DNA from 4 places in the Tardiphaga sp. 172_B4_N1_3 genome. Region 1 is predicted to be linked to each of the others. Evidence: riboswitches for the same ligand, from Rfam matches in the RefSeq annotation. Region 1 holds a riboswitch; each other region holds the start of a gene.
The links. Region 1 has a riboswitch for cobalamin ahead of AB7783_RS24205 (TonB-dependent receptor). Riboswitches for the same ligand answer to the same signal wherever they lie in the genome.
Positions count from the first base shown of each region.

Region 1 (3,891 bases):
TCTGGGTGCCCTTGAGCGGGTTCAACAAGACATGCTCGACAACAAAAGGCTTATGCCTTGCGCTCGAGCGCGTTCGATAACTGCCTCGTCTGAAAACGCGCTGGGGCAATCCCTCCAAAAGCAAACCCGGCCAGAAGGGGCCGGGTACTCGGACGCGTTGCGGCGCAATATAGGGGGAAATCGCCGAAAAACAATGCGAATCTGCCAAATGGTTAGCCCAATTTCGGGTCCAGAACCGTGGCCCAAAGGGCCATATCGGCCCGATCCCGCAGGGTAACGGTCATTTGGCCGCTTTGGCCGTCGATTTTGACGTGACCGAAGAACTGCATGCCGGCCGACGGGGGCAAATTCTGCTTATCGGGCCCCGGCGCCTTCACGAAACGGACCTCAGGACCGAAGGTATTGTCGAGCGCCGCCGGCCCGAAAGTTCCGGCGTGAAACGGGCCCGAAACGAACTCCCAGAACGGCTCGAAATCCTGAAACTGCGCCTTTTCCGGATTGTAGTAATGCGCCGCCGTGTAATGCACGTCGGCGGTCAGCCAGACCGTGTTGCGGATACCGGCCGATTTGATGAAGCGCAGGATATCGGCGATTTCCAGCTCGCGGCCCCGCACTGGTCCGTCGCCCTGCGCGATGGCCTCAGACCCGGTTTTGTCGGCGGCGTTGTCATAGACGACGAGGCCGATCGGCATATCCGAGGCGATGACCTTCCAGGTCGCCTTCGAGGCCATCAATGCGCGCTTCAGCCAGGCCATCTGCTCCGGACCGACGAAATACGCATCGGGACCATAGCTCTCCTGCAGGTTCGGGCCGTTGGGCCCACGATAGCTGCGCTCGTCCAGCATGAAGACATCGAGATGCGGGCCGTAATTCAGCGTACGATAGACGCGGCCAGGCTCGTTCGGATTGATCGAGATCGGATACATCTCGTGAAAGGCACGCGCACCGCGAGCCGCCAGCAGCGTGACGTCGCGCTCCTTGTAGGACGCGGGCAACTGCTTCGATGAAGACCAGTTGTTGGTGACCTCGTGATCGTCCCACTGGCCGAAGATCGGCACCTGCGCATTGAAGGCGCGGACATTATCGTCGAGCAGATTGTATTTGTGCGCGGCGCGGAATTCATCGAGCGTTTCGGCGACCTTCGCCTTCTCCGGCACCGTGATGGTGTTCTTCCAGATCGTGCCATCCGGCAATTTTGCTTCAGGCAGGATCGGGCCGTCGGCGTAGATCGTATCGCCGGAATGGATCAGGAAATCCGGATTATGCTTGCGCATGGTGGCATAGGTGACCATGCCGCCATCCTCGGCGTTGATGCCCCAGCCTTGGCCTGCGACATCGCCGCCCCAAACGAAAGACACATCGCGGCGATCAGCTGGCGCGGTGCGGAAGCGACCGATGACCGGCTCGCCAACGATGTCGGTATGCGAGAGATCGCGGAATTTGACGCGGTAGAAGATGTCCTGTCCCGCGGGCAGATTGTCGAGCAGCAGCTTCGCCGTGAAATCGGTTTCGGGCAGCGCCGCCATCGGCGGCAACATGCGCGCATTGCTGAAGGATTCGGTGGTGGCGACTTCCACCATCATCTGCGCCGGCCGATCCGCGCGCGACCAGATCTTGCCGCTGTTCGTCCCGACATCGCCGGACTGAATGCCATGTGACACCACCGGGCGATCGGCGGCGCGGCTGAGATAGGGCATCGCAAGGAAGCTTGCGCCTGCTGCGGCTGAGTGCGCGAGGAAGCGACGACGGGATAAACGTAGTGCCATGCGAACTCCTGATCCTGGCTCTGGCACCAGTGGCTCTAGGCAGATCGCTTGACGCTGCGATGACAGGTGATGCGCAATATCAACACCCGCCAAAGCAAGTTGCGAATGGCTGGCAGCTTGATTGACACATTTGGAAATTTCACCTTAACGTGAACGCGACGGTTCCCTTCGGGGATCAAAAGGGAATGCGGTGAGGGGATCCCCCGATTCCGCGGCTGCCCCCGCAACTGTAAGCGGCGAGCCTGCGCCAAGAGCCACTGGGTGTTCACCTGGGAAGGCGGCGACAGGCACTGACCCGCGAGCCAGGAGACCTGCCGCCAGTCGTGGTCACACGCGAGCACATTGGGCGGGGTGTCCTGGTGGAAGTCACACTGCCTGTTTGAAAGCGGCGGGGCGACTTGGTTTGCGGTGACGTGCCACGTAACCGCGAGTCCTGTTCATGACCTCCGTTTCTCCCGTTGCATTGAAGCGACATACTCCCTTTCTTTATTCTGTTGCTCTCTCCTGCTTGTTGTGTCCGAGCGAAAGCTGGTCGCAAACCTCACAGTCGAGCCAGACGCTCGATCCTGTTGTCGTTCAGCCGTCAGCGACACCTCAACGCGCACGCCGCGCCACGAACGGCAATGCATCGCGCGCTGCGCGCTCGCGGCAGCAGCGCAATGTCGCCGCCAATACCGGCGCGCCGGTTGCCACGCCGACAGGCCCCGTCTTCGCAGCGCCGACGCTCAACCTCACTGGCACCACATCCACCGGCAGCCGCCTCGGCCTGACGCGCCTGCAGACGCCGGCCAGCGTCGAGGTGATCTCCGCCGAGACCATGGCCGAACGCGGCCAGCAGAACGTGCTCGACGCGGTGACGCAGAACGCCACCGGCATCACCGCCATCGGAGATCCGGGCAATGGCGGCGTCGCCTACAGCACCCGCGGCTTCTCCGGCACGGATTCGGTGAAGATACTGCTCGATGGCACGCGGCTCTATGTCGGCGCGGGCACCGTGAACTTTCCGTTCGACACCTGGTCCACCGAGCGTATCGAGGTGCTGCGCGGTCCGGCCTCCGTGATGTTCGGCGAAGGCGCGGTCGGCGGCGCGATCAACATCATCTCGAAGATGCCATCATGGATTCCGCGCAATCAGGCCGAGATATCGCTCGACAGCAACATGGAACGCCGCATCGCCGTGGACAGCGGCGGTCCGATCAACAAGGACGTCGCCTATCGCATCACCGCCACCGGCAACATGTCGGACGGCTGGGTCGACCGCGGCAACAGCTCGAACATAGCGCTGCATGCTGCCGTGCAGGTCAAGCAGACCGAAGACGTGGTCTGGACGATCTCGACCGACTACGGCGATCGCCAGCCGATGCGCTATTTCGGCACGCCGTTGATCAACGGCCAGTTCGATCCGGCGCTGCGCTTCAAGAACTACAATGTAGGCGACAGCACCATCCGCTGGCAGGATAGCTGGAATCAGGTGAAGACCGAGTGGCAAGTGGCCGACGGCATCTCGATCCGCAACACGTTGTACTACCTGTACAGCAAGCGGCACTGGAAAGAGCTCGAAAATTATGCGTTCAATCCGGCCACCGGCCTGATCGACCGCAGCACCTATCTGGAAATCTTCCACGACCAGCAACAGATCGGCGACCGCTTCGACGCCACGTTCAAGGGCCATGTGCTCGGGATGGCCAACGAATTCGTCGCCGGTTTCGACGTCAACCGCATAGATTTCAAGCGCTCGACCAACTCGCCCTATGGTGGATCGTCGTCGGTCGACGCCATCAATTTCAATCCTGGCCTGTACTTCAGTCCCGATCCGCTCACGTCGGACTTCTCCAGCGTGACCAACCAGTACGCGGTGTTCGCCGAGAACCGGTTGTCGGTCACCGAGCAACTGTCCTTGATCGCCGGCGTTCGCCAGGACCAACCGACCGTCGAGCGGACCGACGTTCGCAATGCCGCCAACAGCTACAGCCGGGACTATTCTTCGACCAGTTGGCGCGCCGGTGTGGTCTACACACCGATCAAGGATCTGGCCTTTTACGGCCAGTATTCGGTCGCAGCCGATCCTGTGGGCGGCCTAATCACGGCGAGCAACGCCAACGCCAAATTCGATCTGGCCACCGGC
Region 1 is NZ_CP197238.1:5,099,875-5,103,765, reverse strand. Features, by position in the region: gene AB7783_RS24210 (alkaline phosphatase D family protein) at 213-1,766, opposite strand; cobalamin riboswitch at 1,911-2,099, shown strand; gene AB7783_RS24205 (TonB-dependent receptor) at 2,275-3,891, shown strand, end outside.

Region 2 (3,891 bases), 1.1 Mb from region 1:
CGTCCCCGCAGCGAACGCATCGATGATCCCGTTCTTGAAGTCATGGCCACGCGGATGGCAGACGCACACTTCGTGGCGCTGATGGGCGGTGAAGGCATCATACTCCAGACCCAATACATCCATCTCAACACCGGCCGTGACGAGCGCCACCACGGGCCGCTTGTGCTTGGGAATGCCCGGTGTCGTGTGAAGCGCGATGGCGTCCCAGACATCGTCGATGTCGCGCTCATCGATCCTGTGGCTGCGCAGAAAGTCTGCGGCAGCATTTGCGCCATCGACTTCGAAGCGCTCCTCCTTGCTCGCATAGGGCGCCTGCAGGCCCATGTCGTGAAACATCGCGCCGACATAAAGTAACTCGGAATCGACTTTGAGACCCTTGCGCTGTCCGGCGAGCGCGCCGAACAGGAAAACCCGATTGGAATGATGATACAGAAGATCGCTTTCGGTGTCGCGCACCAGCTGATCGACCTGGCGGGCGAGGGCGCTGTCGGGCACTTTGATGCCGGCGATGGTTTTGCTCATGAGATGCTCCTTGCGGGGGGGGTGATGCATCCGTTGTCGCCGGCGGGCGGTGTCCTCGCAATCGCGCCGCGCCCTGCAAAGCTGCCATTCGCCCGTGATTTCCTGCCGCAAGACGACTATCTATTCAGATTGACTTGGGCCTTTCCTCGCCGTCGGAATGAAGCATCACCATGAAGACCGTTGCTCTTGCGATCTTTCCGGGCGTCCAGTCGCTGGACGTAGCCGGTCCGCTTGATGTGTTCATGGAGGCCAATGGCTTCGTTGCGCCGGGCGACGGCTACGACATCACACTTGTCGCTGCAGACTGCGCGCCGCTGCGTGCATCGAACGGTTTGCGGATATCGGCCGATCTGGCGTTCAGTGATGCGGACAAGCCCTGGGATCTGGTTCTGGTGGCCGGCGGGTCTGGGCTGCCGACGGCAGAGCCCGACCCGCAGCTTACAGAGTGGCTGGCCAATGCGGCGCTCCAAGCGGGGCGTTACGGTTCGGTGTGCACCGGGGCATTCGCGCTCGGCCATGCAGGCCTGCTCGACGACAAGACTGTGACGACGCACTGGCAGAATGCGCCGCTATTGGCGTTGCGTTTCCCCAAGGCGCATGTGGAGTTCGATCGCATCTATAGCCGCGATGGCGCGCTGGTGACGTCGGCCGGCGTCACCGCAGGGATCGATCTCGGTCTCGCACTGGTCCAGGAAGATCATGGCGCGGATGTCGCGCTGGCCGTAGCCAAGCGTCTGGTTGTGGTGGCGCAGCGCCAGGGTGGCCAGTCGCAATTCAGTCCCTATCTGGTACCGCCGGCCGAGCCGGACTCGCCGATCGCGCGAGTCCATGCCCATGTGATGGCGCATCTGCGTGACGCACACAGCGTGGATGAACTGGCCGATGTGGCGGGCATGAGCGCGCGCACCTTCGCGCGGGTGTTCAAGCTCGAGACCAAAATGACGCCGGCAGATTTTGTCGAGGGCGCCCGGATCGACACGGCACGCAACCGCCTCGAAGGCAGCGATCTGCCGCTCAAGGTCGTGGCCTATGAATCCGGTTTCACCACCGCCGAACATATGCGTCAGGTCTTCGTGCGACGGCTGGGCCTGACGCCCAGCCAGTATCGGGCCAGCTTTCGCGCGGTCTGATTCTGCTCAGGCGAGTTGCAGCGAAGAAATCGGATCGCTCGCAGGAAAGCTGTCCATCAGCGCTTCGTTCAGCATCTCGTCGAGGCGGCGCCGGGCGATCTGATCCCTCGTCTCGAACGCCGTGAGCGCACCGGCTCGCTCTACGAAAGCGCTGAAGTTGATCCTTTCAGTGGTCGTCATCAGGTCGCGCATCGCATCCTCCATCGGTTGATCACGATGTTCTGCGCTTCGCGGTGCTCGGCGGCAACGAATCGCATCGTGCAGAAACCGCCAACGACCCCGCGGTTTCCGCCACGCAAGCGGTTGTCCACTGAACCAACAGCCCTACCGAATTTGTTGCGTTCGGCGCCAATGCTCGCTTGACACTTCACCGCGGGTCACACCAAATGTAGATGTCACGGTCCGCCTGGTCGCAAGACTTGGTGGCTAAGAGGGAAGCCGGTAAAGACGCTGTTTTGCGTCATATTCCGGCGCTGCCCCCGCAACTGTAAGCAGTGAGTCTGTTTCGATTGAAGTCACTGATGCGCAAGCATCGGGAAGGCTGAAACAGACATTGACCTGCGAGCCAGGAGACCTGCCGCGACACCAGAACGTCCATGGGCGGGGTGTCCCAGCGGTCGCTTGCAGGCAATGCCGGCGGATCTCCGCCGTGTATTTTGCAGCGTCCTTTCGGCCCCAGCCCCCATTGCTTGATGCATCACACGGGGTCTTGCCGATGCCTACTTCCTCTTCTGTTTTGTCCAACGGACGCGATGCGGCTCATGCGCCGCTGATTCAACTGTCGCCGGAAACGCTCGCTGCGCCTGCGCGCGAACCCTCAATGCAGATCATCCGGCGCAACGGCACGGTGTCGCCCTTCGACGGCAGCAAGATTTCCGTCGCGATGACCAAGGCCTTTCTGGCCGTCGAGGGCCACACGGCAGCGGCCTCGCGCCGCGTCCATGAGGCGGTGGAACAACTGACCGGCGAAGTCGTGGCTGCATTGACGCGCCGCGTCGGTGAAGGCCGCACCTTCCATATCGAGGACGTCCAGGATCAGGTCGAACTGGCGCTGATGCGCAGCGAGCACCACAAGGTGGCGCGCGCCTATGTGCTGTACCGCGAGGAGCGCGCTCGCACCCGCGCCGAAGAACTGGCCGCGAAGCCGGCGCTCGTCTCCACCGCACCGGTGCTGCATGTCACGCTCGCCAACGGCACCCGCGCCCCGCTCGATTCGGCGCGTCTGGCGCTGATCGTCAACGAGGCCTGCGCCGGCCTTGACGGCGTCGATGCCGCCCCGGTGCTCGAGGAAACCCGCCGCAATCTCTATGACGGCATCACGCTGGATGAGCTGGCACTGGCCGGCATCATGGCCGCGCGCACGCTGGTGGAGCAGGAGCCGAATTACACCTTTGTCAGCGCCCGCCTGCTGCTCGACAAACTGCGTACCGAAGTCCTGTCCTTTGTCGGGGCCACGCCGACCCACGCGTCGCAGGCCGACATGACCACGCGCTACGCTGAATATTTCGGCGCCTATATCAAGACCGGCATTGCGGCCGAGCTGCTCGATCCCGAACTCGCGCGCTTCGATCTCAAGCGCATCGCCGCCGCGCTAAAGCCGGAAGGGGACCTTCAGTTCCAGTTCCTGGGATTGCAGACGCTCTATGACCGCTACTTCCTGCATGTGCAGGGCAATCGCATCGAACTGCCGCAGGCCTTCTTCATGCGCGTCGCCATGGGCCTCGCGCTGCGCGAGATCGACCGCGAAGCCCGCGCCATCGAATTCTACAATCTGCTGTCGTCGTTCGACTTCATGGCCTCGACGCCGACGCTGTTCAATTCGGGTACGCAGCGGCCGCAGCTGTCGTCCTGCTTCCTCACCACGGTGGCGGACGATCTCGACGGCATCTTCAAGTCGGTGAAGGACAATGCGCTGCTGGCGAAATATTCCGGTGGTCTCGGCAATGACTGGACTCGGGTGCGCGGTCTCGGCGCGCATATCAAGGGCACCAATGGCGAGAGTCAGGGCGTCGTGCCATTCCTGAAGGTCGCCAATGATACGGCCATCGCCGTCAACCAGGGCGGCAAGCGCAAGGGCGCAGTCTGCGCCTATCTCGAGACCTGGCACATCGACATCGAGGAATTCCTCGATCTCCGCAAGAACACCGGCGACGACCGCCGCCGCACCCACGATATGAACACCGCCAACTGGGTGCCGGATCTTTTCATGCAGCGCGTCGAGCTTGATGGCGAATGGACG
Region 2 is NZ_CP197238.1:6,171,592-6,175,482, forward strand. Features, by position in the region: gene AB7783_RS29095 (HD domain-containing protein) at 1-522, opposite strand, end outside; gene AB7783_RS29100 (GlxA family transcriptional regulator) at 687-1,652, shown strand; gene AB7783_RS29105 (hypothetical protein) at 1,659-1,844, opposite strand; cobalamin riboswitch at 2,034-2,248, shown strand; gene AB7783_RS29110 (ribonucleoside-diphosphate reductase subunit alpha) at 2,368-3,891, shown strand, end outside.
Region 2: it holds a riboswitch for cobalamin, as region 1 does, so the genes downstream of both, AB7783_RS29110 (ribonucleoside-diphosphate reductase subunit alpha) here and AB7783_RS24205 (TonB-dependent receptor) in region 1, are expected to answer to the same signal.

Region 3 (3,891 bases), 3.6 Mb from region 1:
GGCTCGGTGCCGCAGCGAGCACCGCGCGCGCCGGTCGAGCGCCAGGAGCTGCCGCAGTATCAGCGCCCGGCCTATAATCCGCAGCCGCAGTATCAATCCCAGCCTTTGCCGCCGCCGATCTCGGCGCCGCAGTCCTATCCGACAGCCCGTCCGGTTGCATCGGCTGCTCCCGTCAGCGGGGGCGGCAACGGTATGTATACGCCGCCGCCCGCACGTGCGCCGATCGAAACCACCGGCTCCACGGCACCGCGCTCGGTTGCAGCGACCAACGGCCTTGCCCGTGATGGCGGCACCTCGATCATCGTCGGCACCAGCGATACGCTCGATGGTCTGGCGAAACGCTACAACGTCTCGTCGGCTGCGATCCTGCAGGCCAATGGCTACAAGGGGCCGCGCGCGCTGTCGCCCGGCCAGTCGCTGATCATTCCGCGTCAGGGCGCCGCGGCAACTCCGGCCGTTGCTGCTGCTCCGAGCAAACCTGCCGTCGGCACATCGACCACGCATTTCGTCAATCGCGGCGATACGCTGATGAGCATCTCGCGTCGGAACAACGTGTCGGTCGCCGAACTCGCGCGCGCCAATGGTCTGGCGCCGACTGCCCAATTGAAGCTCGGCTCCAAGATCACGGTACCCGGTGCGCGTACGGCCAACGCAGCTCCTGTAGCCGCGCCGCTCGCTGCGCCCGTCGCAGCCGTGACGGCCGCTCCGGCTGGCGCGGTCACGTCCGCTGCCGTGGCCCGTGTTGCGTCTGCCGAACCCGCACAGAAGGCCCGCCTGGCAAGTGCCACGACGACGCCTGAAGAAACCGCGCCGGAATCGCCGACTAAAGCCGCTGACGCAACCGGCGCTTTGCCGACGTTCCGTTGGCCGGTGCGCGGCCGCGTGGTCACAGGCTACGGCGCCAAGACCAATGGCAAGTCCAACGACGGCATCAACGTCGCCGTGCCGGAAGGCACGCCGATCAAGGCTGCCGAAGATGGCGTCGTTGCCTATTCCGGCAACGAGCTGAAGGGTTACGGCAATCTGGTCCTCGTTCGTCACTCCAACGGCTACGTCACCGCATATGCCCATGCGAGTGAGCTGATGGTGAAGCGTGGCGAGACCATCAAGCGCGGTCAGGTGATCGGCAAGTCCGGCCAGTCCGGTGAGGTTACTTCGCCGCAGCTTCACTTCGAGATCCGCAAGGGCTCGTCGCCGGTCGATCCGCTGCAGTTCCTCAACGGGGCGTAAGCGCAATCCACGAAGTGTAGTTCGCATTTAAGCAAGCCCGGCCTCGTGCCGGGCTTGATGCGTTTGATCTCGGGGCTACGGCCCACTCCAGCTCCGGAGTCTTCAACGCGCTGCTGCGAGTGGGCAGCTTGCGCGCGCAAGCTCGGTTGACTGCCGCGCGATGTTGCCCATATGTGGACATGTCGTGGTTCTTCGGGAAGGTTTGCCCGAAGCTAAGAGGGAAGCCGGTGAGGCGTTAAGCCAAGGCCGGAGCTGCCCCCGCAACTGTAAGCGGTGAGCCGCTGTCCATTAAAGTCACTGAGACCCGCAAAGGTTTTGGGAAGGCCGGACGGCAGCATTGACCCGCAAGCCAGGAGACCTGCCTCGACAACATAAACGTCCTCGGGCGGGGTGTCCCGGTGGTGCGGTTGCGATTCCGCGACTGCCGTCGTGGAATCCAGACGTGTCACTTTGGCCTTTTGCCCCCAATCATTGGGGTTAAGCCATGTCTACTGTGTCAAAGTCTACTTCTTCCAAGTCTTCTGCCAAATCTACGTCCTCGCTTCCTGTTGCTACGTTGGGAACGCCACGGATCGGTCCGCGGCGTGAGCTCAAGATGGCGCTGGAAAGCTATTGGTCCGGTGCAATCGACGAGAATGCGCTGATCGATGTCGGCGTCGGGCTGCGTGCCGCAAACTGGGCACGTCAGAAGTCGCTCGGGATCACGGTTATGCCGTCGAACGACTTCTCATTCTACGATCAGGTACTCGATACCAGCGTCATGGTAGGCGCCATTCCGAAGGTCTATGGCTGGAAGGGAGGAGACGTTTCCTTCGCGACCTACTTTGCCATGGCGCGTGGATCACAAGGCGATGCGCATGACGAGGCCTGCACGCACGGCTCTCATACGCATGATACGTCGCAAGGCGTACCAGCACAGGAGATGACCAAATGGTTTGATACCAACTACCATTTCATGGTGCCTGAACTGGCGCAGGATCAGACCTTCAGTCTCGCATCGCGCAAGCCGATCAAGGAGTACGAGGAGGCGAGATCGCTGGGTTATCAGACACGACCTGTGCTGGTTGGGCCCGTGACCTATCTCAAACTGGCCAAGAGCGCGGATGCGTCATTCGACCCGGTGACGCTGCTCGATCGATTGCTGCCCGTCTATGTCGAGGTGCTCGGGGAATTAGCCGACAGCGGCGCCGAATGGGTGCAACTGGATGAGCCGTGTCTGGTGCTCGATCTCGACGCGCCCGCCCGGCAGGCGCTGCAAAAGACTTATGCGGCTTTTGCCGAAGCGGTTCCGCAACTCAGGATCATGCTGAACACGTATTTTGGTGAGCTGGGCGACAACCTCGATCTGGCCCTGTCGCTTCCCGTCGCCGGGCTTCATCTCGATCTGGTCCGCGCGCAGGACCAGTTCGATGAAGTCGCTGCGAAGGCGCGGAAGGACATGATCCTCTCGCTGGGCGTGATCGATGGCCGCAATATCTGGCGGTCCGATTTGTCCAGTCTGCTCGATGGGTTGGAGCCCATGGTCGATCTCCTGGGGAGGGATCGCGTTGAGCTCGCGCCGTCCTGCTCGCTGCTACATGTGCCGATCGATCTCAGCCTTGAGACTGATCTCGATCCGGACGTCAAAAGCTGGCTGGCCTTTTCAGTCCAGAAAATGGAGGAACTGGCGGCGCTCGGATCCGCCTTGGCTGGCAGTCGCGCGGATGTCGCCGCAAAGCTCGCTGCGTCGGATGCGGCGGCAGCCGCGCGGGTCGCATCGTCGAAGATCCACGATCTTGCTGTCACCAAACGCGTCGCTTCTGTTGATGCGACTATGCGTCGTCGCAGCAGCGATTTTGCCACGCGCACGAGCGAGCAGCATCGGCGCTTCAAGCTGCCGGCATTTCCGACCACGACCATCGGCTCGTTTCCGCAGACCGCGGAAGTGAGAAACGCTCGCGGGGCCCATGTTAGGGGCACGCTCAGCGATGCCGCCTACAAGACGTTCCTGCAGAACCAAACGGCGAGGGCAGTGCGCTGGCAGGAGAACATCGGTCTCGACGTGCTGGTGCATGGCGAGTTCGAGCGCAACGACATGGTGCAGTATTTTGGCGAACAGCTCGCCGGCTTCGCCTTCACCAAATACGGCTGGGTGCAGTCCTACGGTTCCCGCTGCGTGCGGCCACCTGTGCTGTTCGGCGACGTGTCCCGGCCGCATCCGATGACAGTCGAATGGTGGCAGTACTCGCAGTCGCTCACCGAGCGGCCGATGAAGGCGATGCTGACAGGGCCCGTCACGATTCTGAACTGGTCATTCGTGCGTGACGACATTCCCCGCGAAGTCGCGTGTCGCCAGATCGCGCTCGCGATACGCGATGAGGTGCTCGATCTGGAAAAGGCTGGCGCCGGTATGATCCAGATCGACGAAGCGGCACTCCGTGAAGGGCTTCCGCTGCGCAAATCGGAATGGAAGTCCTATCTCGATTGGGCCGTGGAGAGCTTCCGCATCTGTTCGTCAGGCGTGCGGGATGACACACAGATCCATACGCACATGTGCTATTCGGAGTTCAACGACATCATCGATGCGATCGGTGCCATGGACGCCGACGTGATCTCCATCGAAACGTCACGGTCGAAGATGGAACTGCTCGATGCATTCAGGACCTACAAGTACCCGAACGA
Region 3 is NZ_CP197238.1:1,459,974-1,463,864, forward strand. Features, by position in the region: gene AB7783_RS06615 (peptidoglycan DD-metalloendopeptidase family protein) at 1-1,230, shown strand, start outside; cobalamin riboswitch at 1,399-1,610, shown strand; gene metE (5-methyltetrahydropteroyltriglutamate--homocysteine S-methyltransferase) at 1,715-3,891, shown strand, end outside.
Region 3: it holds a riboswitch for cobalamin, as region 1 does, so the genes downstream of both, metE (5-methyltetrahydropteroyltriglutamate--homocysteine S-methyltransferase) here and AB7783_RS24205 (TonB-dependent receptor) in region 1, are expected to answer to the same signal.

Region 4 (3,891 bases), 2.0 Mb from region 1:
ATCCGACGACGGCGGTGCTGGAAGAGCGCCTCGCCGCACTCGAAAACGGCGTCGGTGCGGTGTGCACGGCATCAGGGATGGCGGCACTGCACCTCGCCATCGCCACATTGCTCAATGCCGGCGATCACATCGTGGCGTCGTCCTCGCTCTATGGCGGCACCATCAACTTGCTGGCGCATACGCTGCCGCGCTTCGGCATCACCACGAGTTTCGTCAAGCCGCGCGATCTCGACGCCTTCAAGGCGGCGATCAAGCCGAACACGAAACTGGTCATCGGCGAGACCATCGGCAATCCCGGCCTCGAAGTGCTCGACATACCCGCCGTCGCCGACATCGCCCATGCCGCGAAGATTCCGCTGCTGATCGACAATACTTTCGCGACGCCATTCCTGTCGCGGCCGATCGAACTCGGCGCCGATATCGTGATGAACTCCGCCACCAAATGGATCGGCGGCCACGGCATCGCTATCGGCGGCGTCATCGTCGATGGCGGCCGCTTCGACTGGCACGCATCCGGCAAATTCCCGCAGCTGACCGAACCCTATGCCGGCTATCACGGCATCGTCTTCGACGAGCAGTTCGGCAATGCCGCCTTCATCATGCGCGCCCGCACCGAAGGCCTGCGCGATTTCGGCGCGTGTCTCTCGCCGACCAATGCATTCCAGCTGCTACAGGGTGTCGAGACGCTGGGCATTCGCATGGAGCGCCATATGGCCAATACGCATGCGGTGCTGGCGGCGCTCACGGCCAACAAGGCGGTCGACTGGGTGCTGCATCCGTCGCTAGAGAACCATCCGGATTACGAACTCGCGAAACGCCTGCTGCCGCGCGGCGCCGGCTCCATCGTCTCGTTTGGTATCAAGGGCGGCCGCAATGCCGGCCGCAAATTCATCGAAGCGCTGAAGCTGACCAGCCATCTCGCCAATGTCGGCGACGCCAAGACACTGGTCATTCATCCCGGCAGCACCACGCATCAGCAGATGGATGCGGAGCAGCTCAAGGCCGCCGGCATCGGCGAGGAGCTGATCCGTCTCTCCATCGGCATCGAAGCCGCCGATGACATCATCGATGACCTCGCGCAGGCGCTGCGCATCTCGCAAAAGGGCTGAGCGATGCAACTCACCGTCAACGGTCACGAGACCTATATCGCGAATGGCGGCCGCACCTTCGATCCATCGCTCCCGGTCGTCGCGATGATCCACGGCGCCGGCTTCGATCACTCGACCTGGGCGCTGCATACGCGCTGGTTCGCGCATCATGGCTTCGCCGTGCTGGCGCCGGATCTGCCCGGCCATGGTCGCTCAAAGGGTGAAGCGCTCACGACCATCGCCGATCTCGCAGACTGGACAGCAGCATTGATCGAGGCTGCGGGCGCAAAGACTGCACGGCTGATCGGCCATTCCATGGGCTCGCTGATTGCGCTGGAGACCGCAGCGCGGCATCCCGGTAAAGTCACACGCCTCGACCTGATGGGCACGGCAGGGACGATGACCGTCGGCCCGGATCTGTTGAAGGATGCCGAAGCCAATCAGCATTCCGCTATCGATATGGTGTCGATCTGGGGGCTCGGCTTTCGCGCCGAACTCGGCGGCAGCCTCGCGCCGGGGTTGTGGATGCATAGCGGTGCGCAGCGCGTGCTCGAGGCCACAAGGCCGGGCGTGCTGTTCGCCGATCTCAACGCCTGCAATACATACCAGAATGCGCTGACCGCTGCGGGCCAGCTTGAAATCCCGGTCACGCTCATCCTCGGCGAACGGGACATGATGACTCCTGCCAAGGCCGGCAAGACCCTGGCCGCCGCATTGAAAAACGCCCGCACGGTGATTCTGCCGGGTACGGGCCACATGATGATGGTCGAACGTCCCGACGACGTGCTCGCCGCGCTACAGCACGAGCAATAGAGTCCACAACGCGGTGATGGCTGTTGCACCGCGCTGCGCGCTGTGCTTCCTGTCTGTCGTTATCGGTGCCTCCGCGAGGAGGTGAAACGGGAATGCGGTGCGGGGAAATATCCCCTATGCCGCGGCTGCCCCCGCAACTGTAAGCGGCTATTCCAGGTCCACAAAGCCACTGAATTTGCATCGCAGATTCGGGAAGGCGGACCGGGAGACCACCGCGAGCCAGGAGACCGGCCGGTAACGAGTTTCACACTCGTTCGACGGTGGGTCGACGGAAGGGGTTAAATGACTATCCGGAATTTGGCCGCAGGCACTGCGGCCGTTGTTGTTCTGTCCTGCTCTCACAGTGCTGCGCATGCGCAGTCCAGTGCCGAGCAGCTCTCCGAAATCGTGGTGACGGCGGACAGAGCACCCGAACAACTCAATCGCACTGGCAGCTCGATCAGCGTCGTCTCAGGCGAAACCATTGCGACCAGCAATCCCGGCTCTCTGGTCGATGCGCTGCGCACCGTGCCCGGTCTCGACATCACCGAAACCGGCGGCCCTGGCGGCACCACCAATGTCCGCCTGCGCGGCGGCAACACTGGCCAGACGCTGGTGATGATCGACGGCATCCGCGTCAACGATCCCACGGCGGCGTCCGGCGATTTCGAATTCGCCATGTTCACGCCTTCGGCGATGGAGCGCATCGAAGTCCTGAAGGGCCCGCAGAGCGCACTCTATGGATCAGACGCCATGGGCGGCGTGATCAATATCATTACCAAGAAGGGCTCGGGCCCTGCGCAAGTCAACGTGCGCACCGAAGCCGGCAGCTATGGCACTGTCATGACGCAGGGATCGCTGACCGGCTCCAACGGTCCGTGGTCCTACGCTTTCACAGGTGGCGGTCAGCATTCGAACGGTTTCTCGCGCTTCGGCTATCGCATCCCTCAGTTTGAAGCGCTGTACCCCAATCTCGAACGCGACGGCTTTGATCGCGTCGGCGGATCGGCCAGGATCGGCTACGATGCCGGCGAAGGCATCCGGCTGGAATCCGGCTTCGTGTCATCCTTCACGCGAGCCGCCTATGACGGCACTTTCAGTCCGACGTCGAAAGCGGTGCAGCTTCCCGACACGCCTTCAAATGTCACGCGCCTGCTTCAAACCGTTTACGGCCGCGTCTCACTGGATTCATTCGGCGGCATTCTCACGCATAATGTCACCGTGTCGAACACGCATACCGAGCGTTCGAACTACGACGTAACCTATCGCACCAACATGCTGCCGCAGAACACCACGACCAATATTCTCGACTACAATGGTGACAGCCTCGGCGCAGAATATCAGGCAAACCTGAAGCTCGGCGCATTTGGCTCGCTGATCTACGGCGCCAAGACGCAGAGCGAGACAGCAAAGACCTACACGACCGCCATCCTGCCGATACCGGCCGCTATCACACCCGCGCTGGCGAAACGCCAAGATACCAATTCGGTCTTCGCGCTGTGGTCGGTCCCCGTAGGCGAACGTCTCAACATCACATTGGGCGGCCGCGTGGACGACGTCGTGGATGTCGGGCGCTTCGAGACATGGCGTGCCACGGCCGCCTATACGATTACAGAAACCAGCACCAAGTTCCACGCCAGCGCAGGTACCGGCGCCAAGGCACCGACACTGTTCCAGCTGTATTCAACGGCAAACGGCACGCCGACGCTCAGCCCGGAGCAAAGCTTCGGCTACGACGCCGGCGTCGATCAGAGCCTTTTCAACGGCCGCGTGGTGGTCTCGCTGACGGGCTTCTCGAACGACTACAGCAATCTGATCAACTTCGTGACGCCGACGGGAAGCCCCGGTTCGTGTCCCGTTGCCCAAACCACAGGCTGCTACATCAACGTCGCACGCGCCGAAACGAATGGTCTCGAAGTTGGCGCCAATGTGGACGTTATTCCGGGCCTGATGAAGTTCAACGCAGCCTACACCTACCTGCACGCGCAAGATCTCGGCAATGATACAGTGC
Region 4 is NZ_CP197238.1:3,132,172-3,136,062, forward strand. Features, by position in the region: gene AB7783_RS14850 (O-acetylhomoserine aminocarboxypropyltransferase) at 1-1,109, shown strand, start outside; gene AB7783_RS14855 (alpha/beta fold hydrolase) at 1,113-1,901, shown strand; cobalamin riboswitch at 1,948-2,151, shown strand; gene AB7783_RS14860 (TonB-dependent receptor plug domain-containing protein) at 2,184-3,891, shown strand, end outside.
Region 4: it holds a riboswitch for cobalamin, as region 1 does, so the genes downstream of both, AB7783_RS14860 (TonB-dependent receptor plug domain-containing protein) here and AB7783_RS24205 (TonB-dependent receptor) in region 1, are expected to answer to the same signal.